Regions from separate parts of the Caballeronia sp. LP006 genome, predicted to be linked through region 1. Evidence: riboswitches for the same ligand, from Rfam matches in the RefSeq annotation. Region 1 holds a riboswitch; the other holds the start of a gene.

Region 1 (14,604 bases):
CAAACCGAGCCAGCGTGTGTGCGTGTCGTTCGAGACATCGAGATCGGGCGGGCGGGTTTTGTCGTCCCAGGTCGCGCGCAGGTAGGTCGTATTGCCGAGGACGTAAGCGGTATAGCGCGAACGCATGAGTTCCATGGCGTTCGCCGGAAAGGCGCCGGCTTCGATAAAGCGCCCGCAGCACGCTTCATAACGCGGCGCGCGGGCGTTCGGATGTTGATTGGGCGATGCTCCGCCGCAAGGACATTCCACCGGCTTCATTGATCCACGCTCGGCATGTCGATGCGCCCCGGCTGGTTCTTCACGCGCGCGAGCCAGGCGCGAATGGCCGGATAGCTAGCGAGATCGAGACCGGCTTCATCCGCGACATGCGTGTATGCGTAAAGCGCGATATCGGCCACCGTGTAGCGCTCGGCGGCGAAGAACGTGCGCGTGGCGAGATGCTGCTCCATCACGTCGAGCGCGCGGTACGAACCTGCGATCTTGTCGGGCAGCCGCGGATCGTCGTGCTTCTTCAGGAACTGCTTGATGAAGCGCGCCACCGCGACATATGGCTCGTGACTGTATTGCTCGAAAAACATCCATTGCAGCACGCGCGCGCGTTCGAGCCGGTCGGCGGGCAGGAGCGGCGTGCCATCGGCGAGATAGCAGAGAATGGCGTTCGATTCGGTGAGCGCCGTTTGTTCGTCGATGACGAGCACCGGAACCTTGCCATTCGGATTGAGCTTCAGGAACGACTCGGTGCGCGTGGCGCCGTTCATCATGTCCACTTCGTGCCAGACGTAGGGCAGATTCAGTTGTTCGAGCGCGAGCCGCACCTTGTAGCAGTTTCCCGATGACGAAACGCCATGTACCTGATAAGTCACGTGCAATCTTCCCTTGTTATGGATGGTCGTGGCACGGCGCCAACTCTTTAGACCAGTTCGATACCCATGGCCGTCGCTTCGCCGCCGCCGATACACAAGCTCGCAACGCCGCGCTTGAGCCCACGAGCCTTCAGCGCCGCAAGCAAGGTCACGAGAATGCGCGCGCCGGACGCGCCGATAGGATGTCCGAGCGCACACGCGCCGCCGTTCACGTTGACCTTGTCGTGCGGCAGATCGTGCTCGCGCATCGCGGCCATGGCGACTACGGCGAAGGCCTCGTTGATTTCGTAGAGATCGATATCGCCGGAACGCCAGCCGTTCTTCTCGAACAGCTTGCGAATGGCGCCAACCGGCGCGGTCGTGAACAACGCGGGCTGCTGCGCGAACGTGCTGTGACCCACGACTCGCGCGAGCGGCGTCACGCCCAACCGCTTGGCGGTGGATTCGAGCATCATCACGAGCGCGGCGGCGCCATCAGAAATGGACGACGAATTAGCGGCCGTCACCGTGCCGTCCTTGGCAAACGCGGGCTTGAGCGATGGAATCTTCTCGATGTTCGCCTTGAACGGCTGTTCGTCGCGCGCGATGACCGTATCGCCCTTTCTGCCTTGCACCGTGACAGGCGCGATTTCCCAGGCGAAGGAACCGTCGTCGTTGGCGCGCTGAGCGCGTCGCAACGACTCGACGGCAAACGCATCTTGCGATTCGCGCGAAAACTCATACGACGACGCGCATTGCTCCGCGAACGCGCCCATGAGACGCCCCTTGTCGTAAGCGTCTTCGAGGCCGTCGAGGAACATGTGGTCGAGTACCTGACCGTGACCCATGCGCATGCCGCCGCGCGCCTTCGGCAACAGATACGGCGCATTCGTCATGCTTTCCATGCCGCCCGCGACGATCACATCGGCCGAGCCTGCCAGCAGCATGTCGTGCGCGAACATGGCTGCGCGCATGCCGGAGCCGCACATCTTGTTGATGGTCGTGCTGCCGGTGGAAAGCGGCAAGCCCGCGCCGAGCGCCGCTTGCCGTGCAGGCGCCTGACCTTGGCCCGCAGGCAGCACGCAGCCCATGATCGCTTCGTCGATCCGCGCGGGTTCGAGACCCGCGCGTTCGCATGCCGCGCGAATCGCGACCGCGCCGAGCTGCGGCGCGGTCATCGCGGCGAAATCGCCCTGAAATGCGGCCATCGGCGTGCGTGCCGCCGATACGATGACCACGGAATCCTTCGATGTCTCACTCATGTTTCAGCTCCTTGATGACGCCTTGAATGACGGCGGGAACGTCGCCGAGCCGCGCCGCATCCGACGCGATCACATCGTTCGCCGCAGCATGCGCGCCGCCGCGCGTCAACGCGGCGAGGCATGCCTGATAGGTTGAATCCACCTGGTCTTGCGCGCTGATCATCATGCCCATGTTGCGCAAGCGGCCATCGTGCACGCCATAGGTCCAGCCGTGCACGGTGAGGTCCTGACCGCGCGCCCACGCGTCGTTGACGATGGTCGTGCGGCACACGTTGAGCGTCTGCTCGATGGTATTGAGTTCGACCAGACGCCGGTGCCGCGCTTCTCCAACCGGCCATTCATCGAGCAGCGCCGCGTGTTTTTCGCGCACGTCCTCGACGTGCCGCAACCAGTTGTCCGCGAGACCCACGCGCTGGCCGACGAGCGCCGCACCCACGCCCGAGCAGCCGTAGTGGCCGACGACCATGATGTGCTTCACCTTCAGCAAGTCCACCGCGAACTGAATGACGGACAGCGCATTGAGGTCCGAGTGGACGACCACGTTCGCGATGTTTCTATGCACGAACACTTCGCCGGGCGGCAAGCCGATGATCTGGTTCGCCGGCACGCGCGAGTCGGAGCAGCCGATCCACAGATACTCCGGCGCCTGCTGGTGCGCGAGGCGCGTGAAGAACTCCGCGTCGTCGGATAGCTTGCGTTCGACCCACGCCTGATTGTTGTCGAAGAGATGGGCGAGGGGATGGAAGGCTTGGTCGTTTTGCTCAGTCATGGTGATGGTCGTGTTTCGGGTACTTGCGCGCTCGATGATGTATCAAGCCGCGCGTATCGATGCCGTTGCCTTGTCGAAACGCTCCGGATAGCGGATGCAGAATCGCAGGGCCCGGTCGTAGGGGAAAAAATCGGCGAGTTCGCCTCGTTGTAGCTGCTCCTTGTGACGCTGCCACAGCGCAGGATCGAAAAAATCCGCGTGATGACGCATGAATGCTTCGCGCACGCGCGGATCGCCTAGCAGGAACGTGCCGTACGTCTCCGGAAAGATGTCGTGCGGCCCGACGGTATACCACGGTTCCCCGGACAGCTCGTCTTCCTCGTAGCGCGGCGGCGGCACGCTACGCACGTTGCAATCGGTCAGATACTCGATTTCATCGTAATCGTAAAACACGACACGCCCGTGGCGCGTCACGCCGAAATTCTTGTACAGCATGTCGCCGGGAAAGATGTTCGCCTGAATCAACTGCTTGATTGCGTCGCCATATTCGCGGATGCCGTGATCGACGTCCGCGTCGCTGCCGCCTTGCAGAAAGAGATTGAGTGGCACCATGCGCCGTTCGATATACACGTGCTTGATGACGAGCTTGTCGCCTTCGTATTCGATCATCGAAGGCGCTTCTTTTTCAAGTTCGCGGATCAGCGCATCGTCGAGGCGCGCAAGCGGCAGCGCGACGCTCGAATATTCGAGCGTGTCGGCCATGCGGCCCACGCGGTCGTGACGCTTGACGAGTTGATACTTGCCCTGAATCTTCTCGCGCGTGGTTTCCTTCGGCGGCGGAAACGCGTCCTTGATGAGCTTGAACACATAGGGAAACGAAGGCAGCGTGAACACGATCATCACGAGCCCCTTGATGCCGGGCGCCACGATGAAGCGATCGCTCGAATGTTTCAGATGATGCAGCAGGTCGCGATAGAACAGATTCTTGCCCTGCTTCTGCAAGCCCACCGAGGTATAGATTTCGGCCTTCGGCTTGCCCGGCATGATGCTGCGCAAGAACTGCACATACGCGGACGGCACTTCCATGTCGACGAGAAAGTACGAATGCGAGAAGCTGAAGATGACGAGCAACTGCTCCCGGTTCAAAAGCACGGTGTCGAGCGCCAGCAAGTGCGGCTGCGTATGACGGATGGCAACCGCGAACGGAAGTAAGGCATCGCCATTGATGATGCGCCCGACGACATATGCCGCCTTGTTGCGAAAGAACAGCGACGAGAGCACGTGAATCTGAAAGTTCGGCGCGGGCGTGAGTTGGCCAAAGGCCTCTTCGATTGCATCCACCACGCAATGCACGTCGCGCGGCAAATCCTCGAACGAAGGCTCCAGCTGAAAGTTCGTGACGATGCGTTCGAGCGTGGCCTGCAGCCCGTCTTTCTCGGGGTAATACGCGCGATACGTCGGCTTGGCGGCGGGCTCGTCGTTCTCGATGTATTCGGTCGAAATGGCGGGCCGCACGAAGATGAAATCGTTGTTGAAATACGAGCGATGCAGGATCTTGCAGCACACCGAGTTGAAGAACGTCTCCGCGCATTCCGGCTGCCGATGCGTCGTCAACAAGCCGATGAAGTGCAGCTTGATCTGCTGCCAGATTTCATCGTCGATGGTCTCGGCGTCGTACTCGTCTTCCAGCGACGTCACGCATTCCGCGACGCGATCGTCATAAGACGCGATGCGGTCGCGTGCGCGTTGCGCGAGCGCTTGCCAGTTGCCTTCCTCGAACAGATGCTTCGCCTCGACTGCCGCTTCGCGAAAGACGCGGTAATGGCGATCGAAGCCTTCGAGTATCGTCTGCGCGACATCGAAGCCTATTTGCGACGAGAGCAGCTTGGGGAAGTGATTCATGTCGGCTGGGCGTCTCGTTGGCCATCATGCGGCTTTGGCTCTGCGGGCGCGCTTTTCGACGCCAGCGGCAAGGAGCGCGCGGCCTTGCTTCTCGTATGTTTCGAGTTCGGCGAGTGTCGTGGTGAGATCGACGAGTTGCCGCTCAAGCACTTCGCGATGCGCCGCGATGGTATCGACAAAAGCCTGCAACTGCCGCGTGCCGCCCGTGGGCGAGTCGTACAAGTCCAGCAGCGTGCGAATCTCCGACAACGTAAAGCCGAGCCGCTTGCCGCGTAGCGTGAGTTTCAGGCGCGTGCGATCGCGTGACGAATACACACGCCGCAGGCCGTTCGCGCCTTCGCGCTCGGGCGCGAGTAGACCGTGGTCTTCGTAGAAGCGAATGGCGCGCGACGTGATGTCGAACTCGCGCGCCAGTTCGCTGATGGTGTAGTGAATTGCTTGAGTCATTGCCGGCGCCGGAGCACGTGATCACACATGCGACGTTAGAATGAGGTTTACGTTATCGTCAACCTGGCGAAATTGCAACGTGGCTTGAACCCGCATTCATGCACACTTCAGAGGCGCAAAAGAATGAACGCACTCGAACATCAACTCGATTATGTTTTTGCCGACGAATTGCCCGAAGCGGGGCGCGTGAAGGAAGTCGCGCCTGGCCTTTACTGGCTGCGCATGCCTTTGCCGTTCGCGCTCGATCACATCAATCTGTGGCTATTGCGCGATGAGATCGATGGCGTGCAGGGTTGGACCATCATCGATTGCGGCATCTCGAACGAAAATATTCGCGCGAACTGGGAAAGCGTGTTCGACAGCGCGCTCGACGGCTTGCCTGTGCTGCGCGTGATCGTCACGCATTGCCATCCGGATCATCTCGGTCTTGCCGACTGGATCTGCAAGGGTGGCGACAAGGCACGCTGGAACGTGCGTCTCTGGATTGCGCTCGGCGAGTATGCAATGGGCCGCGTGATGGCCGCGGGCGATGGCTCGAACGCCGGCGGCGAGCGCGCGGCGAAGCACTTCGGGGCGCATGGTCTAACGGACGAGGCATCGCTCGATGCATTGAGAAAGCGCGACAGCTATTACCCGACGCTCGTGCCTTCCATCCCCGCCGAGTTCCGCCGTATCCGCGATGGCGACCGCATCGCGATTGGCGGACGCGAATGGCAAATCATTTCGGGCTACGGTCATTCGCCCGAACATAGTGCGCTGTATTGCGCGGCGGACAAGTTGCTCATTTCCGGCGATATGGTTTTGCCACGCATCTCGACGAACGTGTCCGTGTTCGCTATCGAGCCAGAAGGCAATCCGCTTGCGCTATATCTCGAATCGTTGGGACGCTACGAACACATGCCCGCCGATGTCCTCGCCTTGCCTTCGCATGGCAAGCCGTTTCGCGGCGTGCTCACGCGTATCGGTCAGTTGCGGGACCATCATCGCGCGCGGCTTGCGGAAGTGGTCGAGGCGTGCACGCAGCGTCCGTGCAGCGCGGGAGATATCGTGCCGATCATGTTCAAGCGCAAGCTCGATATCCATCAGATGACCTTCGCACTTGGCGAAGCGCTCGCGCATCTGAACTTGTTGTGGCTGGATGGCACGCTTACGCGCGAGACGGGCGAGGACGGGGTGATCCGGTACTCGCCCGCGTAAAACCCCTCACTGCACCGTCACAGCCCCGAAGTTCTGCCGCCCAAACGGACTCACGTTATAGCCGCTGACGTTGGCACGCGTGATTGCCGCCGCAGTCGGATAAACGAGCGGAATCCACAGCGCCTGATCGTGGATGATCTTCTGCGCGTCCCCATAAGCCTTCGTGCGTTTCGCGACGTCGGAGGTGACCTTGCCATCCGCGATGAGCTTATCGAGTTGCGGGTCGCAGAAGCGCGCGAAGTTGATGCCCGACTTCACCGCATTGCAACTGAAAAGCGGCGAGAGGTAGTTGTCCGGATCGCCGTTATCGCCGGCCCAGCCCATGAAGAGCATGTCGTGCTGGCCCTGCTTGGCTTCCTTGATGAGTTCGCCCCACTCGATAATCTTCACCTGCGCCTTCACGCCGATCTTCGCGAGATCCGCCTGCAGCAGTTCGGCGCCAGCTTTCGGATTCGGATTCAGCACACTGCCGTTCGGACGCACCCAGATGGTCGTTTCGAAGCCATTGGGCAAGCCTGCATCCGCGAGCAGTTTTTTCGCGGCATCGGGCGAATACTTGTACGCCGCGATGTTCTTGTCATAGCTCCACGTGTTCGGCGGATACGGGTTCACCGCGGGCGTTCCCGTGTTTTCGAACACCGTCTTCGTATAGGTGGTGCGGTCGAACGCCATGTTCAACGCCTGCCGCACCTTCGGGTTATCGAGCGGCTTCTTCTGCGTGTTCAGCGCGACGAACGCGGTCATGAATGCGGGCGTCTCGCTAACCTTCAGCGACTTGTCCTTCTTCGCGTCGAGCACGTCCTGCGGCTTCGGCGACAACGCGATCTGACATTCGCCCGCCTTGATCTTCTGCGCGCGCACGGCGGCGTCCGGCGTGATGGCATAAATCAGGCGATCGACTTTAGGCTTCGGCCCCCAGTAGCTCTGATTCACGTCATAACGGATCACCGCGTCTTTCGTATAACTCTTGAGCACGAACGGACCGGTGCCGACAGGCTTGCTGTTCAGATCGACTTGCTGGTTCGCTTTCAGCAGCTTGTCCGCATATTCCGCCGAATAGATCGATGCGAAGCCCATCGTGAGGATCGGCACGAAGGTCGCGTTCTGCTCGTTGAGTTCGAACTTCACCGTTTTGTCATCGACCTTGGTCACGGCCTTGATGAGCTTCACGAGACCCATCGATTGCGCATGCGGAAAGCCGCTCGCGCCCGCGATCTTGTGCCAGGGGTTGCTGTCCGACAACATGCGCTCGAAGGTGAAGACGACGTCGTCGGCATTGAGCGGACGCGTTGGCTTGAAGTAGTCGGTGGTCTGGAACTGCACGTTCGGACGCAGATGGAACGTGTAGGTGAGACCGTCGCTGCTGAGCTCCCACTTCTCGGCGAGCGCGGGCGCGACTTTCTTCGCGGCCTCGTCGTATGACACGAGCGTGTTGAAGATGACATCCGCCGACGCGTTGGTCGTCACGAGCGAATTGAACTGCACGACATCGAAGCCGTCCGGGCTCGATTCAGTACAGATGGTGAGCGGCTTGGCCATTGCAATAAGCGGCGCGGCGGCGAACGTCGCGGCGATGGCGGCAGCGAAAAGTGTGTTGCGCATGAGATCTCCCGTGACCCGGCTGGTCACATTACGATTGTTCTTGTGGCTGGTTTTACCCTGTGCGCGTGTGGCGAGCAAGTAGCGCATCCGCGCGGCTAGGTTAGCGAAGCGCTCGCCGCTCGACAACGAATCGTTGCGCATACGCTTATGCCTCGAACGCGCCGTGCGGGTTGCCGAACCGGGCGGCTCAGGCTACACTGCCCCGGTCTTTGGGGAGTAGCCTTCCTTCCATCAGCGAAGGAGAACGCGTCAACATCCTCGGCCTTGCTGCCGTGGCGCGTTCGACCGGTCGGTGCTGTCGCATCCGGCGGTTTGGCGAGACCATCGATGCGCTTTGTCGTTCTTGGTCGGACGGCGCATGGCGCATCGTGGTTCGCTGAACGTCCGACCGTGGAATCATCGTGTCCCCACAACTACAAAAATCCCTGTCTCGCTGCGCGCTCATTCGCGCATGCGCGTTGCATCGTTTCCCGCGAGGTGCCGCATGACGATGCTTTTCGTCGAACTCGCGTTGATGCTCGCGGTCATTCTTATCGCATCGGAACTCTTCACCAATGCGCTCGAACATCTCGGCGAACGGCTCGGCATATCGGAGGGCGTGACTGGATCGCTGTTCGCGGCGGTCGGCACGGCGCTGCCGGAAACGACCGTGCCGATCATCGCGCTGCTGGGCGGCACGGCGAGCCGTTCGGTTAACGAAGAGATCGGTGTCGGCGCCATTCTCGGCGCGCCACTCATGCTCGCGACGCTTTCCACTTTCCTGATGACGCTCGCGGTCATCAAATCGCGTGGCTTGCGCGGCCGGATCGTGCCCGAGCGCAGCGGCTTCACGCGCGACCTGAACTTCTTTCTCGTCGCGTTCCTGATTGCGGCCGGCGCCATGTTCGTGCCGCATCATGCGTGGCAGGTGCGGGCGATGTTCGCGGTCGGCCTCGTCGGCTTATACGTGATTTACGTGATCACCACGTTCAAGGCATCGGCGAGTCTTGTCGAAAGCGGACACGGCACGGAAGCGCCCGAGCGTCTCTTCATCACGCGCGTGGGTTTGCCGAACGGTATCGGGTCGATCATGCTGCAGTTCCTGATCGGCATCGTGCTGCTCGTCGGCGGGGCGAAGGGCTTCATCCACGGTGTGGAAGGCGTGTCGGCGGCGCTTGGCATATCGCCGCTCTTGCTCTCGCTCATCATCATTCCGATTGCGACCGAACTGCCGGAAAAGGTGAACAGCATTCTTTGGGCGCGACGCGGAAAAGATACGCTCGCGTTCGGCAACATCACAGGCGCGATGGTATTTCAGGGCACCTTGCTGCCGGGCATCGGCATCATGCTGACGCCGTGGGAGCCGCGCGTGGAAGTGCTGACCGGCGTGCTGATCACGCTCGCGGCGGCGGCATGGCTGCGCTTCAACGCGCGCGGCAATGGCGTGGTGTTATGGGCATTGCTTGGCAATGGCATCTTGTACGCGGCTTATCTGACCTTAACCCTCGGCCGCTGAAGCCTTCGAGCGACTCAAATAAAAAATGCCCGCGCGAGGCGGGCATCAAGAGCGAAGCGCCGCGTCATGTCTGACGCGTTCTTCTCGTTGTTCTTATTAAGGTTATCGGCGCGTGCCGGAAAAACTTTAGAAGCGCGCGGCTTGTTGATATCGTCCGGCGGCTTTCGCCTGATCCATCGACTTGCGGTACGCCGTCGACAACATGGCTTGCGCGGCGTTTGCACGGCCCATCGTCGCTTCGATGCTCGCCTGAATCCGGCGAATGGTCGCGAGCGATTCAGCCGGCTGATTCGCTTCCACGGCCATCAGGAGCGGCGTGCGCGCCTCTGTGAGTTCGGCCGCGCGCGCCCAGTTTTCTTCGTTGACCGCTGCTTCGATCGCCTCGGTCAGTGCCCAGGCGTGTTGAATCATTTCTTGCTGGTTCATGTTCGTTCCTTACGACTTGTTGCTTGCCAGCGCGCCCGCGCTGTTGGTGCCGCCGAAGAGCGCGGTCAGGTAGCTGCCCTGCGTCGCCATCTGCGACATCAGCGTGTTGAGCGCGGTGAACTGATCGTTGTAGGTCGTGGTCAGTTGCGCCGTGTAGGAAGCGAGCGCGGTTTGCTGGTCCGTGATGCTCGAAAGATCGGCGGTGAGCGCGGTCGTGCGCGTATCGACAATACCGCCTGTCGCGAGAAATCCGGTCAGGCTGTTGTTCAGTTGCGCGGCTACGCCCGTGCTCGAATTGAAGAGCGATGCCACCGCGCCCGAGTTGCTCGACAATGCCGCGGTCAACGCGTCTTCGTCGGTCTTGAGCGTGCCGTCCGGTTGCAGCGTAATGCCGATCGATGCAAGGTTCACCTGGCTCGTGCCGGAACCCACGCCCTTGGCAATCGTGCTGGAAAGGGCGTTGCGAATGGTGTTCATCATCGAGTCGCCGAGCAGCGCGCCGCCTTGCGAACCGGCTGCCTGGGTCGAGTCGAACGAAGTCAGCGACGCGGCCGTCGTGATGAAGTTGTTGTACGCGGTGACGAAGCCATCGATGGCCGTCTTCTGCGTGGCCGTGTCCTGCGCGATGGTCAAGGTCTGCGTCGTGCCGACCGCATCCGACGTGAGATTCAGCGTCACGCCGGACAGCGCCGTCGTGACCGCATTGGTCGAGCTGCTGGCAGGCGTGCCCGCGATGGTGAAGTTGGCGTCCATGCCGGCCGTCGTCTGCGTCCAGTTCGACGAGCTGATGGCCGTCTGCGCCGGAACCGCATTGCCGTTCGAGTCTGTCGTGGCGGCGCTCAACGTCGATGCCACGTTGAGTTTGGACAAACCGTTGTCGTCGGGCGTCGTGCCGTCGGACTGCATGTTCGGCGTGACCGCCACGGTAATGCCGTTGGCCTGGCCCGTCGACGCCGAGCGCAGCACGAGGTGCGCGCCATCGGTGCCGTTGACGACCGCCGCCGTGATGCCGGGGTTACCGCTTGCCTTGTTGATCGCGGACGCAATGCCCGCGAGCGTGTTGTTCGAAGAGTCGATGCTGATCGACATGTCCTTGCCGCCCACCGACAGCTTCATCGTGCCCGTGCCGAGTTGCGCGGTGCTGGTGAACGCGGTGGAGGTAAGCGATTGCGAGGTGGCGATATTGCTGACCGCGACCGAATAAGTGCCCGCGACCGCGCCGGTGCTGGCCGTGCCGGTCAGACCCTTGCCGCTGCCGGTCGCCGTGAAGGCGCCGAGCGTCGTGCCGTCCGCGAGCGAACTCACCGAGCTTTGCAAAAGCGACAGCACGGACTTGAGCGTGCCGACCGCGGTGAGCTGGGTGTTGTCCTTGGTTTGCTTGGCTGTCAGCGCATCCGTCTGTCCGGCGACCTTCGCGTTGACGATGGCGGTGACGAGCGAGTTCACATCCATCGTGGAGTTGGTCGAGCCACTGATGATCGACTGCGCGGCCTGCTGGACGGCGCTGGTCGGATCGACCGTGGATGCCGAAGTGGTTGCTACCGTGGACATGTATGGCTCCGTTTCTGGCTTCTTGCCGTGAGCGGTTGAAGATGCGTTTTACTGCGCCGTCAGCAGGCGACTCGTCATGAAGGCGCCTCTGGCGGAAATGCAAATCGGGAGGCAAGCCTCCCTGGGTACGTCGCCGGCGCGCCGTGATCGAGACGCGCCGGTTACTGCGTCGGCGATGCTTAGCCGAGGAGCTTCAGAACCTGCTGGGGCATCGAGTTCGCTTGCGCCAGAACCGAGATACCAGCTTGTTGCAGAACCTGAGCCTTCGAGAGGTTCGCGGTTTCCTGCGCGAAGTTCGCGTCGGTGATCTGCGACTGAGCGGACGACAGGTTGGTCGACTGCGCGGTCTGGGTAGCGGCAACCGAGCTGAAGCGGTTCTGCACGGCGCCCAACTGAGCTTGCAGCGAGTTCACTGCATCCAGTGCGTTGTCGACTGCCTCGATTGCGGACGATGCGCCGTTCGCCTTGCTGATGTCGATTTGCGACACTTGCGGCGGCGTGTTGTTCGCGGTCAGCGCGCCGACTTCGGACGTTTGAGCTGCAGTTGCCGAAGGAACGTTGGTGCTGTTCAGGCTGATGCTCGTGCTGCCTGCGGACAGACCCGTGAACACGTTCGACGAGGCGAACGAGCTGCCGAGCGCCTTGTTGTCCTGGTCGGTGAACGTGTAGCCGCCGGAGCCGTCAGCGATGACGTTGACCGACGTGATCGTTGCCGAGCTGGCAGCTGCGGATGCACCCGTGTTGCCCAGGCTCAGACCGTCGACCGTGCCGATGACCGTGCCCTTCTGCGGGTTGCTGCCGCCGAGCGACAGAGCCGAGACGTTTGCTGCCGAGCCGAGGTCGATCGTGATCGACTGGCCGACGTTCGCGCCAACCTGGAACGTCTTGCTGCCGGCGGTGCCGTCGAGCAGGTTCGTGCCGTTGAACGTGGTTTGCGACGAGATACGGTTGATTTCGCTGATACGCTGCGTCACTTCTTGTTGCAGCGAGGTCTTGTCAGCCGTCGACAGCGAGCCGCTCGATGCTTGCACGGCCAACTGACGGATACGCTGAAGGTTGTCCGTGATCTGCGACAGACCGCTCGAAGCCGTCTGAACCATCGACACGCCGTCGTTCGCGTTCGAAACGCCTTGGTTCAGGCCGTTGATCTGCGAGGTCATGCGCGAAGCGATTGCGAGGCCAGCTGCGTCGTCTGCTGCGCTGTTGATGCGCTTGCCCGACGAAAGACGCGTGATTGCCGACGACAGTGCGCTTTGCGTGCCGTTCAGGTTTTGCTGAGCGACCAGCGAGTTGATGTTGCTATTGATACCGATCATTTTGTTTCTCCGATGAGGCCTGGCGCATTTATCTGAGTTGATAACGCCATCGTTTGGCGGAAGCGTCCGTCGTTTGTTTGTTTGGCCGCTTGTTTAGGTTTTCGGCCCGTGCTAGGCAAACTTTAGTGCTCGATTCGATTTGCCTGATAAATAGCTGGAAATCCGTGCTAAAGCTTGCCCAGCGGGGCTCTGCTGCCGATGCTCGCGGTTTTTGAATGCCCCGTCTGAGAGCTTTAACGGCAGACGGAGCGACTTCTTTCGTTAAAAATTCGCTTCAGACGTCGAACGTGGCCGCAGCCTTGCCGGCGCACCAGCGCTGCCACATCTGGCGCATGCTGGCGGAGAGCGCGCGGGCCACCGTGTCGGGCTGGAACCCCGGCGACTGCAGGCAGCGCTCGCGCATGCCGGCGCGGATCTGCGCGAGTTCTTCGACCCGGCCCGCCCATTCGATGCCCTTCGCGACGAAGTCCGCGCGGTCGCGAGCCACGAAGTCACCGAGGCCCGTGTTGGAAAGCACCGACGTGCTGCCTCGGCTCGCGATCAGTTCGCCGGGCAAGGTGAGCGTGGGCACGCCCATCCACAGCGCCTGCATGGTGGTGACGCCGCCCGCGTAAGGGAACGTGTCGAGCGCGATATCGGCGTCGAGGTGATGCGCGAGATAGCGCACGAGCGACGAGCGCTGACGAAACTCGAGCCGGCTCACATCGATTCCTTCCTTCTCGAACCAATCGATCAGAATCGTGTGGCTGTCGTCGCGCGGCACGCCTGCGATCAACATGCGCGCATGCGGCACCGCGCGCAGCAGTTCCGACCACAGCGCGATGGTGCGCGGACGCAGTTTGTTGAAGCGGTTGAAGCTGCCGAAAGTGATGTGGCCGTTGGTGAGCGCGGGCAACGCGTTGAGCGCCGGCGCATGTTCCGAGGGCTTGAAAGGCGCATACGCCGGCAGATAAGCCAGCTTTTCGACGAACTGACCGTCGATCTGTTCTTCAGGCACATAGTGGCGATCGCCGATGTAGTAATCCATCGCGGTCATGCCGGTCGTGCCGAGATAGCCCATCCACGTTGCCTGGATCGGCGCGGGTTTGCGCGCGAAAGTCAGCAGGCGGTTATAGGCCGTGTGCCCCGAAAGATCGATCAGCACGTCGATGCCGTCCGCGCGAATCTTGTCGGCGAGCGCGGCATCGCTACAACCCGAGACGTCGTGCCAGCGCGGCACGATATCGCGCAGCGTGCGCGTGACCTCGTCGGTCACCGAGCGGTTGTAGTACGCGTGCACCCTAACGCTGGGATCGTTCACGAGATAGCGGAACACCGGCTCGATGAAGACAGCCACCGGATGCTGGTTGTAGTCGCCCGAGACGAAGCCCACGCGAATGCAGCGGTTCGGGTCCGGCTGGTTCCGATGCTTCTTCCACGTTGATTGCAGCGGCTTCGCGCATTGCTCGGCGAAGTACAGATGCTGCTCGAAGTACGCCTTCCGGTCGATTTCTTCCTTGTGCGACAAGCAGAACAACAGGTTCTCGTGCGCGCTGTCGCAAGTTGGATCGAGTTCGATCGCGCGACGCGAATGCTTCTCCGCGTCGTCGAACCGCGTCTGGTCCATCAGCACCACGCCGAGCGTTTCGTGCGCTTTCGCCGACAACGGCGCGAGTTCCACGGCGCGACGGCAAGCAGCTTGCGCGTCGTCGAGGCGCATCAGCGAGCGCAGCGTCACGCCGAGAATGCGGTGCGCTTCCGGATAGTTCGGGTCCTGCTCGATCATGCGCCGGCATTCGGCTTCCGCTTCGAAGAACTTGTCGAAAAGGCGCAGGGAGTCGGCCAGGATTCGACGAACGTCGATTCCATCCGGCTT
Region 2 (14,604 bases), on a different contig from region 1:
AGCGGCTGATGCAAAAAGACTTCGCGACCTGCGCTTCGAGCAGCTTTTCTCCAGGCGCGATACGTCCGTCCTCGATCATCTCGCGCAACAGCCGGTAAGTGCGATGCTGGATGGAGCCGCCTGCATCAAGCGGCGGGGTATCGGCGGCATTCGTCGCGTAGGTGTTCAACTGGCTCATGTGTTCTTCGTGCAGATTCGATCGATGCTCAACCATACCCCAGCACGTATGCGCCGTCACCGCATGAATTCGGCGATGGCGTCGTTCAGCTGCGCCGCCGCCTGCGGGTCCGCTTCCGAGGCCATCATGTGCCCGCTCGTGCAGGGCAGCCGCAGCAAGGTCGCTTGCGGAATGTGCTCCGCGGCCCAGACGCCCGCTTCAACGGGATTGTAGAGATCGAGCGCGGGCACGCAGACGAGCGTGGGTGCCGCAATCGCGGCCAGCGCCTTTGCGGTGTCACCATCGAAGCCGGGGGTGGTGCCGACATCGTGGGTATCGTAGGCATGCGACTGCGCAATCCAGTCGAGCGGATCGGCGCGCTGCGTCGCCCACCATGCGGCGCGCGCATCGAGCCAGGCGTATGTGCCGCCCGCTTTCGCGGCGTCATCGGCGAAGCGTTCGGGCGTACGCATGGCGATGATCTGCATCACCGCGAGCCACGCGCTCCAGTCTCCGTTCGACTTAGAAAGCGCGCTGCGTCCCGCATGATTGATCGCCTGCGACCAGGGCGTGGTCTTCGCCATCGGCGTTAGCGCGACGAGCTTGCGCATGAAGCGCGGAAACGTCACGCCCCACTGCAACGCCTGCATGCCGCCCATCGACGCGCCGACCACGGCGGCCACTTCATCGATGCCGAGATGATCGAGCAGCGCCTTCTGGCTCTTCACCATGTCGCGGATGGTGAAGCGCGGAAAGCGCTCGCCGCCCTGGCTCAACGCATTGGAAGGCGAACTCGACAAGCCATTGCCGAGCGCATCCACGACGATGATGTTCACCCTTTGCGGGTCGAAGGCACGCGCCTCGCCGATCAGAAAGTCCAGCCGATGATGCGTGCTGCCGATCGCGCACAAGCCCAATACCACGGGCCGTGCGCGGTCGCCGATATCGCCGTGCACGACGTAGGACACGAGCAGATCGTCTATATGTTCGCCCGATTCCAGCGCGAAGCGCCCGAGCGTCGCGCTGCGATGCGGCGCGTCGATCCAGCCGGGTTGCATGTCGGGATGACGCATGACGTTCGCTCAGAATTCGATGACCGCGCGCAGCTCCGCGCCCGTGGCGAGCCTTTGCAAGCCGTCGTTGATATTGGCAAGCGCGATATGCGACGTCACGTACTCGTCGAGTTTCAGCGAGCCGTCGAGATACGCTTTGGCGAGCATCGGAAAGTCGCTGGCCGGGTTCGCGCCGCCGTAGCTCGAACGTACGATCTGTTTCTCGCCCATGAGGCTCGCCCAACGAAACGAGGCCTCTTCTTCCGCCGGCAGCTTGCCGAGCCACACGACATGCGCGCCGGGCCTTGCAAGCTCCACGCTTGTCCGCAGCGATGTGCGATTACCCGCAGCCTCGAATACGTAATCCGCGCCGCGTCCCTGGGTCAGATCGGCATGCGCGGCAGCGAGGTTGTCGTCGGCTGAAAGCGCGTGAGTGGCGCCGACCGCGCGCGCGAGATCGAGCTTGTCCGACGAGCGATCCACCGCGATGATGCGTGCCGCGCCCGCGAGCCGCGCGCCCTGCACCGCCGACAAGCCGACCGCGCCGCAGCCGATTACCGTCACGGTACTGCCCGGCTCGACCTTCGCGACATTCAGCGCCGCGCCCACGCCCGTCATCACGCCACAGCCGATGAGACACGCGCGGTCGAACGGCATCTCGTGGGGCACCTTCACCGCACACTCTTCCGACACCACGCACAACTCCGCGAAGCTGCCCGAATACATCAACTGATGCACGGGCGCGCCATCGTCGAGAAAGAGGCGAGGCGCGCCATCGAAATGGAACGACTGCGCCGCGTGATCGCGATACAGCTGGCAGAGAATCGAAAGCTTGCGCGCACAGTAAAAGCACGCGCCGCAATGAGGATTCCACGACGTGACGACATGGTCGCCCACCTTCACGCCGCGCACTGCGTTGCCCGCCCATTCGACGATACCCGCCGCTTCGTGCCCCGGCACGAACGGAAGCGGCGTGCGTAAGTCGCCGCGCACCGCTTCGAGATCGGTATGGCACAGGCTCGTCGCCTTCACGCGCACGATCACATCCGTGTCGGCCAGATTGCCGAGCGTGACGCGCCTGATCTGCAAGGGCTCGCCTTTACGCTCCAAGACCGCTGCTTCGAATTTCGTGTTCGTCATGCGTCTAGCGTCGTCCGGTTGCGGTTTGTCCCGCGCCCTTGTAGAGAATGTTCAGGTTGCGCTCGCCGATCTGCTGATGCAGCGCGACGAACGCCGGGTCCAGTTCCTCGGTCGGACGCGGCTCGTGCTCGAAGGTGTTGTACGTATCGATGCCGCGCACGAGCGTGGCGCTGTCCTCGCCTTCGAGCTGGCGCACATAAGTCGGGATATAGCGGATGGCATAGCCGATGCGCCGCTTGTCCGAATGGTTGGGCGGCGAGCCATGCACGATCCGCACATGATGAAGCGACATCTCGCCCGGCGCGAGTTCGATCGATACCGCCTGCGCTTCATCCACTTCCACCGCGACTTCCTGCCCGCGTGTGAGCAGATTGTGCTCGTTGAAGGTATCGCGATGCGGCATCTGATCGAGCAGATGCGTGCCCGGCACGACCTGCATCGCACCGTTCGAACGGTTGCTCTCCGAAAGCGCGACCCACGCGGTCACGACATCGGGCTTGGACAAACCCCAATACGTCGAGTCCTGATGCCACGACACGTAAGCCGGGTCGCGCGCGTTCTTGATGAAGAAGCTGCTTGCCCAGACCAGCAGATTCTCGCCGTAGAGATCGTCGATTGCATCGACTACCTTGTCGTTGCGCACGAGATCGTTGAGCCACGGAAACAGCAGATGGCTCTTTACGTTGAGCGCCTTCTTCGCGAACGAACTTTTCTCGTGCTCGAAGTCCTCCAGGCGCTTGCGCAGTTCGAGCGCGGTCTCTTCGGACATCACGCGAATGGGCGCGACATAGCCGTGTTGCTGGAAATGTTCAACCTGTTGCGGGGTCAATGCCTTCAGCATGATGCGAGTCTCCTTTTTTCCGTGATTCAAGCAACCTGCATGCGCACCGGTGTTTCCAGCGCGCCGCGCCCGCAGGTAAAGCCGCCTGAGCGCAATACGCGGCCGTCTATCGCGCGTGCATCAGTGACGCCTGCGAGGGCCATCGTCATATCGAGTTCATCGCGGATGATTTCGAGCGCACGTGTCACGCCCGCTTCACCTTCCGCGCCGAGTCCATACAGAAATGCGCGGCCTATGTACACGCCGCGCGCGCCGCAAGCGAGCGCTTTCAACACGTCTTGTCCCGAGCGGATGCCACCGTCCATGTGCAGTTCGATATCGCCATGCACGGCTTCTGCGATACGCGGCAGCATGGAAATGCTCGAAGGCGCGCCGTCCAGTTGACGCCCGCCATGATTCGAAACGATGAGCGCGTCCGCGCCGATATCGCGGGCAATGCGCGCGTCTTCCTCGTCGAGGATGCCCTTCAGGATGATCTTGCCGCCCCACTGCTTGCGCACCCAGTCGATGTCCTGCCACGTGAGCGTCGGGTCGAACTGCCGCGCGGCCCAGTCGGCCATTGACGCGATGCCCGTCACGCCCGGCGCATGTCCGACGATATTGCCGAAGGTGCGGCGCGGCGTGCCCAGCATGCCCGCACACCAGCGCGGATAGCGCGACAGATGCGCGAGGTTGCGCAGCGTGAGCTTTGGCGGCGCGGACAGACCGTTCCGTTTGTCCTTGTGGCGCTGGCCTTGAATCTGCAAGTCGAGCGTGAGGACGAGCGCGGAACACCCGGCAATTTTCGCGCGATAAATCAGGTCCGCAATGAAACCGCGGTCCTTCATCATGTAGAGCTGAAACCAAAAAGGCTTCTGCGTATGCGCGGCGACGTCCTCGATCGAGCAGATGCTGACCGTCGATAACGTGAACGGCACACCGAAGCGCGCGGCCGCGCGCGCCGCGAGAATCTCGCCATCCGCGCGTTGCATGCCGGCGATGCCGGTCGGTGCAATGGCGACCGGCATCGAAACGGGGATACCAGCCATCGTCGTCGTGAGATTGCGCTCGCTGAAATCCACGGCGACACGCTGCCGGAACTGCAGTTGCGCGAAGTCGTCACTGTTCGCGCGATACGTCGATTCGGTCCACGAACCGGCATCGACATAGTCGTAGAACATGCGCGGCACGCGCTTCCTGGCGGCGATGCGCAGTTCCTCGATGGTCGCGTAATGTCGCATGATTTTTTCGCCGTTACGCGAGTTCGGGTTGAAGCTGCAATTGAGGCTTGGGCGGTCTTACGAACACCGCGACGAAGATCGCGCCGAGCGCGGCGATCGCGCCGGTCAGCAAGAACGCGCTCTTGAAGTTGCCGGACCATTGCACGAGAAAACCCGTCAAGGCCGGCGCGACGATCCCCGCCAGATTGGCGATGAAGTGCACGAAACCGCCGACCGCGCCGACGCGCCGCTTTTCCACGGTATCGAGCACGATCGCGAAGTAGGTGTTGTACGACGCGTACATGAAGAAGACGGCGATGGCCATCAACGTGACCGCGCTCGTCAGGTCCGTCACCGTGCCTGTCACGCCGATGCACACCGCGCCCGCGCCCAGGCTCGTGATCAGCACGATCTTGCGCGCGAAGATGGCGCGGCCGGTCTTCTTGTAGATCCAGTCGCAGACCAGGCCGCCGACCACGAGGCCCGTCGCGCCGACCGCCCACGGAATCACGCTCACCACGGCCATCTTCTGGATGCTGAGGTGATGCGCCATCGTCAGATAGCTCGGGAACCACGACAGGAAGAAGTACAGGATGTAGGCGTAGCCGAAGAAGGCGAACGCGGTCGAAAGGATCGCTGGGCGCAGCAGGTAAGTGGACAGCGGCGCGGGGGAGCCATCGGCGGCGAGGGCCGCGTCGTCTTGCGCGAGGGCTTCGGCGGATTCCTCGATGGGCGTCGACGGCTTGTCCTTCGCCAGCAGCAACCACGCGAGCACCCAGAGCGTGCCGACCGCGCCGATGATCACGAACGACGTGCGCCAGCTCGTCGCCAGCGCGAGAAAGCCGACCACGGGCCCCGCGATCGCCGCGCCGACCGACTGTCCGGAATTCGCGATACCGATCATGCTCGCCTGCTGCCTGCGCGGAAACCAGTTCGACACGAGCTTGTTGATGTTGGCGCAGAGCGGCCCTTCACCCATGCCAAAGACAATGCGCACGAGCAACAGACTGACGATGCCGACCGCCGTTGCCGTCAATCCGCAAAAGAGCGACCAGACGAGCATGGAGACGGCGAGCACGGATTTCGGTCCCCATCGATCCGCCGAATAGCCGCCGACGAAACAGAAAATCGCGTAGCCCACGAAAAAACTGGAGAACACGATGCCGAGTTGCGCGGGATCGAGGTTGAGCTCGCGGGAAATGAGCGGCGCGGTGATCGATAACGCCGCCCGGTCGAGATAACTGATCGCTCCACCTACGAACAACAGACTTACGAGAGTCCAGCGCGCACGCGTCTCCATCGATGTCTCCTAATGAGGGCCTCGGTTTGCGCTGAAAACGTTCAGTGCATCCAATGTACATTCAGCGTAGTTGAGACAAGCGGGGCGTGTCAATGAAGGAGTTGCAGGGGTAAACCTTTACGGCTTCGATCGGTGGAGGCGGAACGCTTTGCGTCGAACGGCCGTCATCGGCGCCCTAAAGCTCCCCGCGCCCTCGCCGTTAACCGTTGTGATGGATGGCTTTTCGCCACTCCGGCCTTTGCCGATCCGCGCATCGCACCGACATGGACCAACTGACTGAGGTGTACACGCTGCCCCGCTTGCGGGCAGCCAAGTGGTTACTGCACGCGGGGCCGGACATCCCCCGCGCGATTCGCGTCGCCCTGGTCGGCAGTCTGTTCGGCACGCTGCCCATTTTCGCGGGCGGCGTGCTCAACACGATTCTCGTCGCCTGGGTGCTCACGCGCCGTCATCCGACCATCGCGTTTCATGTGTGGCTCGCGCTCGAAATCGCCGTGTGTTTCGTGCGGCTCGTCGTGCTCGTCCTTGCACGCCGCCGCGCGCGCGAACGGCGCGCCACGTTCACCGATCTCTACGTGCTGCTCGCGCCCATGTGGGGCGCGACGGTCGGCTACGGCGCCCTCGTCAGCGTGCTCTCCGGCGACTGGGTCGCGGCCACGCTCTCGTTTTTGTCGGCGGCCGCGATGGTCGGCGGCATCTGTTTTCGCAACTTCGGCGCGCCGCGTCTGGTCGCCGTGATGATCTTTCTGTCGCTCGGGCCGTGCTGCGTGGGCGCACTCCTGTCGGGCGAGCCGACGCTCTGGGTCACGTGCCTGCAGATTCCGTTTTATCTCTTCGCGATGAGCGCCGCCGCGTACCGCCTGAACGGCATGCTCGTCACGACGATGAAGGCCGAGCAGGAAAACGACCGTCGCGCGCGATACGACGAGCTCACCGGCCTGCTCAATCGCGCCGGTCTGTTCCGGGCGTTGCGCTCGCGCGTGCCAGGCAAGCGTTATCAGAACGATGAAAGCGCGTTGCTCTATCTCGATCTCGACGGCTTCAAGGCGATCAACGACGATCACGGCCACGAAATTGGCGACACGCTCCTCGCGCTCGTCGCGAAACGCTTGCGCCTGGTATCGGGCGAAGGCGCGCTGGTCGCGCGCCTGGGCGGCGACGAATTCGTGATCGTGACGCCGCCCGAAGCCGACCCGCCGGCACTCGCCGATACGCTCGTGCGCGAACTGTCGAAGCCATTCATGGCGAACGACGGGATGGCGCTTGGGATCGGCGTGAGTATCGGCATTGCGAAGTTCAGCGACGACGACCGCGAACTCGACGGCGTGTTGCGCGACGCCGACAACGCGCTCTACGAAGCCAAGCGCGCGGGCAAGAATCGTTGGGTGGCGGCAGAACGCTGGTTCAAGGCGGCGCGGCCATCAGGCATTCGTCCGGCGGCGCGGACTGCATGAGCCCGAAGCCCGAAGCCCGAAGCCCGAAGCCTGAAGCCCGAAGCCCGAAGCCCGAAGCCCGAAGCCCGAAGCCCGAAGCCCGAAGCCCGAAGCCCGAAGCCCGAAGCCAAAATTTACCGGCTTCTGACGAAGGCAAGTAAATCGGTATTCGAAGATCGCTGTTTTTACCGCTGAAGCTATAAAGAATATTGTTTTTCAATCGGTCCGGCGTTTAAAAGGCATGCATGACTTGCATCCGAAAGGCGGGTTTCGCCGTATCGACTCCTAATCGATTCAGCTACGCCTTACAAGCGGAGTCAAAATTTCCTCTCCTCGCAAACGTTTGCGCAGGATTTTGTGTTTCAATACCAAAATAAAATATCGGCTGCGCTTTTCGATATTTCCGCGATTACAATTCGCGATCCGTCGATTGGAACAAGAGCTATGCACTCGCAATTCGAGGCTTCGACTCCGAACATGAAATCAAAGGCGGAACATAACCGTCAGGCGCACTTTCAGCGCTGGTTCGCTATTTTTGCAAGTCTCGCCCATTCCCGGCTGCCGCTTCCCGCTTATCTGCAAAGAGTCACGGATACCTTGAGGGAAGTTGCCGGCGTGGCGTCCGCGGTTGTCGAGTGGATCGAAGGCGATCAGCTCGTCTATTGCGCGGCGAGCGGAGTCGCCGCGAAAAGCGTCGGCACGCGTCTGCCGACCGCGGGCAGTCTTTCGGGCTTGTGCATCACGCGGCAACAAGCGCTCATCAGCCGCAATACGGCGAATGATCATCGCGTGGATCGTGCTGCATGCGAAGCCGTCGGCGCTGTATCCATGGTGGTCGCGCCGGTCATTTACGAAGGCCGGTCGGTCGCGGTGCTGAAACTCATTTCAAGCGAAGCCGATTACTTCAGCCAAAGCGATATCTCCATTCTCAACGCGTTTTGCGCGTGCATTGCGGAAACCTTTGCACGCGAGGAAATCGCGCAGGAGAACCGCAAACTCCTGCAAGAGAATCAAAGCGTAAATGCGGACCTGACGGTCGAATTGTCGTTACGTATCGAATACGAAAAAAAAGCTTGCCGATGCCATGCGTCGTCGCCGCACCGTGCTCGACAACGCGCATATTGCGTTCGTCGCCATGGACGAAGCCGGCATGGTCGTGGACTGGAACGAGGCCGCAACCAGCCTCTTCGGCTGGCGCGCGCAAGAGGCGCTCGACCGCGAACTCGCGCAGCTCATCGTGCCGGAGCGTTATCGCGATGCGCATCGCGCCGGTCTCACGCGCTATCTCGCCACCGGCGAGGCGCGCATGATGAATACGCGCGTGGAACTGCATGCGCTGCGCCGCGACGGCAGCGAATTCGCCGCCGAGCTGACCATCAGCGAAGTGTGGTTCGACGGGCAGCGGCAGTTCGCGTGCTTCATTCACGACATCACGGATCGCCGCCGCGCGACGGAAGCGGACGAACGCCTGCGGCTCCTCATCCATTCGGTGAGCGACTACGCGATCTGCATGCTCGACCACGACGGCATCATCCGTTCGTGGAACGACGGCGCGCGCGCGCTCTACGGCTTCACCGCGCAAGAAGCGATCGGCCGGCATTTCGCGCTCTTCTATCTGTCGGACGAACAGGGCCGCGACCGTCCTGGCGACGACTTGCGTCTCGCGGCGGAACGCGGCCGCACGGAACACGAGGACTGGCGCACGCGCAAGGACGGCTCGGAGTTCTGGGCGCACGTCATTCTGAGCGCGCTGGCCGCCGCCGATGGCCGCGAAAAAGGCTTCGTCGCCATCACGCGCGACATGACCGCGCGCAGGCGTTTGGAAGAACTCGAGGCGTCGAGCCGCCGCATGAACGAGTTTCTCGCGTTGCTCGGCCATGAACTGCGCAATCCGCTCGCGCCCATTCGCAACGCGGTGAGCATTCTCAAACTGAAGGCTTCCGACGATGCCGATGTCATTCGCAGCCGCCATATCGTCGACCGGCAGCTCGCGCATCTGACCAAGCTGGTGGACGATCTGCTCGAAGCGGGCCGCGTGAGTTCCGGCAAGATCCGGCTCGCGACCGAGACCGTGGATATCGCCGATGTCGTGCACCTGAGCGTCGAAGCGAGTCAACCGCTTTTCGAGGCGCGCGGGCAGCGGCTCGACGTGGACGACAGCGGCCAGCGCCTCTTCGTCAATGGCGACCCGACGCGGCTCGTGCAAGCGCTCAATAACCTACTCAACAACGCGGCGAAATTCAGTCCGCCCGAGTCGACCATCCGGCTGGAAATCGGTCCACGCGGCGGCGCGGCGCTTCTGCGCGTGACGGATCAGGGTCGCGGCATTTCCGCCGATGCGCTCGCCTCCGTGTTCGATCTTTTCGTGCAGGAGCATGCGCCGGGCGCGCATCCGGATGAAGGCGGGCTTGGCATCGGCCTCACGCTGGTTCGAGCGATCGCCGAATTGCATGGCGGCCACGTCGAGGCCAAGAGCGGCGGCACTGGCAAGGGCAGCGCGTTCAGCTTGTGGCTGCCGCTCGCGCAACCGCCCACGCAGGGCATCATGCCGCCTTCCGCGCCGAATGCGGTGGCGAGCCGTCAGCTCGACGTGCTCGTCGTCGACGACAATCGCGACTCGGCCGACAGCATGACCTTGCTCGTCGATATGCTCGGTCACGCGGCGCGCGCGGCGTATGACGGCCCGGAAGCGCTGGCATCGTTCGGGACGACGCGTCCGCAAGTCGTGCTGCTCGATCTATCGATGCCGGGCATGACGGGCTTCGACGTCATTCGTCAGATGCGCGATGAAGGCAAGCGTGTGATCGTCGCCGCAATGACGGGTCTTGGTTCCGACGAAGACATGGCGCGCACGCGGGCGGCCGGGTTCGACGCACATTTGGTCAAGCCGGTGGATTTGCCTGAGCTGGAGCGCGTGTTGGCGATGGCGGGGAAGTGAAGGTGTGCGGGCGGTTGGCGTTGGGCATCCTGCGGGCCTATGCCAAGCGTTGAGCCGTCGGCGTCAAGTCGCGACCGCCTGCGCCGCCTCGCGGACCACTTTTTCCGCTGATCCACGCGCTTTAGACAAGCGCAACGTGCGCGCTCAACCAATCGGCGCGACAATGCGTCATCGCTGACCCGCGCGCACTCATCGCCATGACTTCTTTCGCAACGCTTACGAATCTCTGGCAACTCGCCGGCCTTCCCGACGATGCCCTCCACCTCGTCGATCTACCCGGACACGACCCGGTGTTCCCGTCATCCTTCGCCGTGGGCGAAGCGGCGCAATCGACCATCGCGGCGGCAGCGCTCGCGGCCTCCGAGTTGGCTCATGCGCGCGGCGTCGACCGCCAGCGCGCGAGCGTCGACATGACGCACGCGGCCGTCGAATGCACCGACTGGTTCACGGTCGATGGTGCCGAACCCGAGACCTGGGGTGAATTCTCGGGCCTCTACCGCACGGCCGATGGCTACGTGCGCATACACGCAAACTTCGAGCATCATCAGGATGGCGCGTTGCGCGTGCTGGGTCTCGACCCGCACAGCGCCACGCGCGCCGATGCCGAACGCGCGCTGCTCGAATGGCGCGCGAACGATTACGAAACCGCGTGCGCCGAACGCGGCCTCGTCGTGACGATGCTGCGCAGCTTCGAAGAATGGGATGCGACGCCGCAAGCCAAAGCCATCGCCGCGCAGCCGTTGCTGAAAATCACGCGTATCGGCGACGCCGCGCCTCTCGCGCTGCCCGCGCTCGACAATGACGCGCGCCCGCTGACCGATATCCGCGTGCTGGACGTCACGCGCATCCTTGCCGGTCCCACGGGCGGTCGAGCGCTCGCCTCGTTCGGCGCGGACGTGATGCTCGTGAATTCGCCGCATCTGCCGAACATTCCCGCTATCGCCGAGACGAGTCGCGGCAAGCGCTCCGCGCATCTCGACCTGCGCACGGAAGACGGTCGCGCGACGCTGTGGCGGCTGATCGATGAGGCGCATGTCTTCTCGCAAGGCTATCGGCCGGGCGGGATCGCCGAGCTTGGCTTCGGGCCCGAGGCGCTGGTGGCGCGGCAGCCGGGCATCGTGTACGTGTCCTTGTCGGCTTATGGCACGGAAGGTCCGTGGGCGGATCGGCGTGGCTTCGATTCGCTCGTGCAGACCGCGATAGGCTTCAACGCCGCCGAAGGCGAAGCGCAGGGCGATGGCAAACCGCGAGCGCTGCCCATGCAGATGCTCGACATGGCGAGCGGCTTTCTGATGGCATTCGGCGCGGCCGCCGCGCTATGGAAGCAACAAACGGAAGGCGGTAGCTGGCACGTGGAGGTTTCGCTCGCACAGACGGGACACTGGCTGCGCGGGCTTGGACGTATCGACGGAGGGTTGAAGACGGCGCGGCCGGACATCGCCGCATACACCGAGGAAAGCAAATCGGGTTTCGGCATGCTGCGCGCGGTCACGCCGAGCGCGCGCTTCGAGCGCACGCCGGCGGGTTACGCGAGGCCATCGGTGCCGCCGGGAACGGATGAGGCGAAGTGGTGAGTTCGTGGCTTGGGCGGCGCTTTCTAACGCGACACGCAGAACTTCGCATCAACTCAAGTAACCCAGATGCTCCGCAAGGATCACGCTGCCCACGCCGATGAGAATCAGCCCGCCCAAGATCTCCGCGCGCTTGCCGATAGTCGCGCCGACCAGCCGTCCGACCATCACGCCGATGGTCACCATGAGCATGGTTGCGAAGCCGATGGTCGCGGCGGTCGAGAAGATATCGACGTCGATGAACGCGAGGCCCGCGCCGACCGCCATCGCGTCGATGCTGGTGGCAAAGCCCGTGACGGCGAGCACCCAGAAGGAATGTGAATTGGGCTTCTCTTCTTCGTGAGCCGATTTGCTTAAGCCTTCGCGGATCATGCGCGCGCCGAGCACGAAAAGCAGGCCGAAAGCGATCCAGTGGTCCCACGCGGTGACGTATTGCGCGGCGGCGCGGCCGAGCGCCCACCCGACGAGCGGTGTGAGCGCCTCGATTACGCCGAAGATGACTCCCGCCTTGAGCGCCTCGCCGATGCGCGGTTTATGCAGGCTCGCGCCTTTGCCCACGGCGGCGGCGAAGGCGTCGGTGGACATGGCGAAAGCAAGGAATACGGTGGAAGCGAGGTTCATCGAGTAGCGCTCTGGTCTGGTCGGGCAAGCACAAGGACAGAAGGCGCGCCCGACCGGAAGCGCATTCTGTCGATGGTCTTGCCAACCTGTGACGGCTGCCCATGCCACGGTCGAAAGACCGAGCGTGTTGACATGGGCGCTTTCCCGGGCGGGAAAGCCGGCTACTCCCCAACGAAGAAATGCGAGCTTAACACGACAGATCACCCGATCCGGACCATTGGGTTAAAGTGGGTTGCAACGCCGCATCCCTAACGCTCAGGAGGCACCATGGAGGCAGAACACATCACCCAGTCAGAAGCCCGCGCGGCCGTCGAGCGTCTTTACGCCGCCTTCGCGCAAAAGGACGTGAACTTGCTGCGCCAAGCCGTGACGTCGGACTGGGAATATCTGCCTGAGCCGGCAGGCTTCAAAGCCGGTCCCGACCAGATGATCCCCATCTTCGCGGAGATGGCGGCTGCGCTGCCTGACATGCGCATCGAGATTCTAGACATGCTCACGCAGGACAATCGCGTCGGCGTGCGCGCGGAGGTGAGCGGTACGCAGTCCGGTCCGTTGATGGGCATCGCGGCGACATCGAAGCCGGTTCGGTTTGCCATTCACTCGTTCCATGAGATACGCGATGACCGTGTGTCGAAGACGTGGCATCTGGAAGACTGGTTGAGCGTGTTTCGGCAAATTGGCGAAGTGCCGCGCGATATTGGATCGGATGCGTAATTCGAGAACGCGCGAAGTCGATTGAAACGACAAAGGTCAGAAGCATACGTCGTTTATCATTCTCTCCAACACGTCGTGGGCGGCGCGTCGCGAATTTTCTATTTTCAAATGCGCCGCGCATTGCCCGCTGACTATTCAGCTTTAATTTTTCCGACCAAATAAATCTCGCAACGCGTTTCCTTCTGAAGCCTGAATCGCTGTCGCCATTAAGATTACATCCTCCGCTCTTCGATTATCTCGCAAAGATAAGCGCGGCTCGTGAAAGTGACGCGATTAAGTCTTGATTATCCCGTCTGTCACCGTCTATATTTCTCGACGCACCGCGCCATTTCCATCGGCAAAAGGCGCGGCCCCGCTTGCGCTTCGCGTTATCAGCATCGCGCTATTCACCTGTCTTCGCGTCCGCGAATGAATTTAATTTTCCGCGACATAGGCGAGCACACGTCATCGGCTTGTTTTGGATTATGCAAATCGCTCATCGCTTAATTCGTTTTTGCAGAAACACAAAACCGGTTTTGCCTGCGATCTTTTCAGCAAGTCTGTTATTAACCGCTTGCGGTGGTTCGGACAGCGCTAACGTGCCATCGAGCGTCGATAATTCACGCTATCGTCATCACGCCGCGTCCGCCGCCATAAATCCCGTCGCCAGCGATTTATTCTACGGAATGAACGGTCACAACAGTTATGGCGATGTCTATTATCTCGCTGGCGCCGCCAGACAATTAGCGCAGCTTCAGGATCTCGGCATCAAACTGTATCGCAACGAGGTGTATAGCAAATCAACCGCCATGCGTCTCGCCAATGTAGCCAACGCGCTGGCCGCCGGTGGGGTCACGGTGTACCCGGTGATCTTGATGGGAATCGATTTCGCCGATGAAGACTCCGCGTATCAATCGGCCTATGCGCTCGCGCGCGACGTCGTGAGTGTGCAGCGTTACGCCTACTACGAAGTGACCAACGAACTCGGCTCGGCAACGGTCGCCGGATGGGTGGACGGCGTGCGGCCCACGGACTTCGACAACCAAAAGTTCCAGATTGCGCGTGGCGTCATCCGAGGCATGATCGCCGGCATTAAGTCGATGGACCCGTCGGGCAAGATCGTCATGGGCGGCAATGCGTGGATGCAATACGGCTTCGTGACGATGCTCGCGAACGGCACACAGCCGGACGGTTCGGGCGGGCATCCCATCGTGACGTGGGATATCACGGCATGGCACTGGTACTCCGACCAGGGCAACATCGAGCACGCGTGCGGCGGCACGGGTTGCTACAACGTCATCGGCGCGCTTGCCCGGTTCGGCAAGCCGGTATGGATCAATGAAATGGGCGTGCGGCCCGACTTCGGCACCGATCAGCAAGCGGCCGCCTTCCTCGCCAACGACATGCTCGGCGGCCTGAGAGCGATCGCGGTGCGCTACGACATCGAATCCTTGCAGATCTACCAGCTCTACGACGATCCGCCAGGCGGCGAGGGACCTTACGGCGTGATCCTCGACGACGGCCAGACGCCCAAGCCCGCCTACGCCGCCGTAAAGCAATTCATCGCCACCAATCCGCGTCCATGACAGGCATCACCGCAAACCGAACACGCCCACGCCGTTGCGCGTCCCCACATAGACCTTGCCGTTCGCGATCATC

Evidence for each region. A riboswitch is a leader RNA that binds a small molecule or an ion and turns the genes downstream of it on or off. The one in region 1 is predicted to bind manganese.
Region 2: it holds a riboswitch for manganese, as region 1 does, so the genes downstream of both, mntP (manganese efflux pump MntP) here and P9250_RS19305 (sodium:calcium antiporter) in region 1, are expected to answer to the same signal.

The regions. Positions count from the first base shown of each region.
Region 1 is NZ_JARTVW010000005.1:550,111-564,714, forward strand. Features, by position in the region: gene P9250_RS19265 (YchJ family metal-binding protein) at 1-258, opposite strand, end outside; gene P9250_RS19270 (glutathione S-transferase family protein) at 255-863, opposite strand; gene P9250_RS19275 (acetyl-CoA C-acetyltransferase) at 911-2,104, opposite strand; gene can (carbonate dehydratase) at 2,097-2,873, opposite strand; gene aceK (bifunctional isocitrate dehydrogenase kinase/phosphatase) at 2,916-4,715, opposite strand; gene P9250_RS19290 (MerR family DNA-binding transcriptional regulator) at 4,740-5,162, opposite strand; gene P9250_RS19295 (MBL fold metallo-hydrolase) at 5,286-6,359, shown strand; gene P9250_RS19300 (ABC transporter substrate-binding protein) at 6,366-7,961, opposite strand; yybP-ykoY riboswitch at 8,161-8,328, shown strand; gene P9250_RS19305 (sodium:calcium antiporter) at 8,446-9,456, shown strand; gene P9250_RS19310 (flagellar protein FliT) at 9,583-9,882, opposite strand; gene fliD (flagellar filament capping protein FliD) at 9,892-11,433, opposite strand; gene P9250_RS19320 (flagellin) at 11,613-12,749, opposite strand; gene P9250_RS19325 (tetratricopeptide repeat protein) at 13,024-14,604, opposite strand, start outside.
Region 2 is NZ_JARTVW010000003.1:267,379-281,982, reverse strand. Features, by position in the region: gene P9250_RS06005 (GntR family transcriptional regulator) at 1-178, opposite strand, end outside; gene P9250_RS06000 (alpha/beta fold hydrolase) at 235-1,230, opposite strand; gene P9250_RS05995 (Zn-dependent alcohol dehydrogenase) at 1,240-2,349, opposite strand; gene P9250_RS05990 (phytanoyl-CoA dioxygenase family protein) at 2,354-3,190, opposite strand; gene P9250_RS05985 (alpha-hydroxy acid oxidase) at 3,217-4,410, opposite strand; gene P9250_RS05980 (MFS transporter) at 4,424-5,689, opposite strand; gene P9250_RS05975 (GGDEF domain-containing protein) at 5,953-7,143, shown strand; partial or broken gene P9250_RS05970 (GAF domain-containing protein) at 7,567-8,016, shown strand; gene P9250_RS05965 (PAS domain S-box protein) at 8,207-10,060, shown strand; gene P9250_RS05960 (CoA transferase) at 10,258-11,634, shown strand; gene mntP (manganese efflux pump MntP) at 11,683-12,252, opposite strand; yybP-ykoY riboswitch at 12,268-12,434, opposite strand; gene P9250_RS05950 (ester cyclase) at 12,520-12,966, shown strand; gene P9250_RS05945 (lipopolysaccharide biosynthesis protein) at 13,632-14,531, shown strand; gene P9250_RS05940 (PQQ-binding-like beta-propeller repeat protein) at 14,538-14,604, opposite strand, start outside.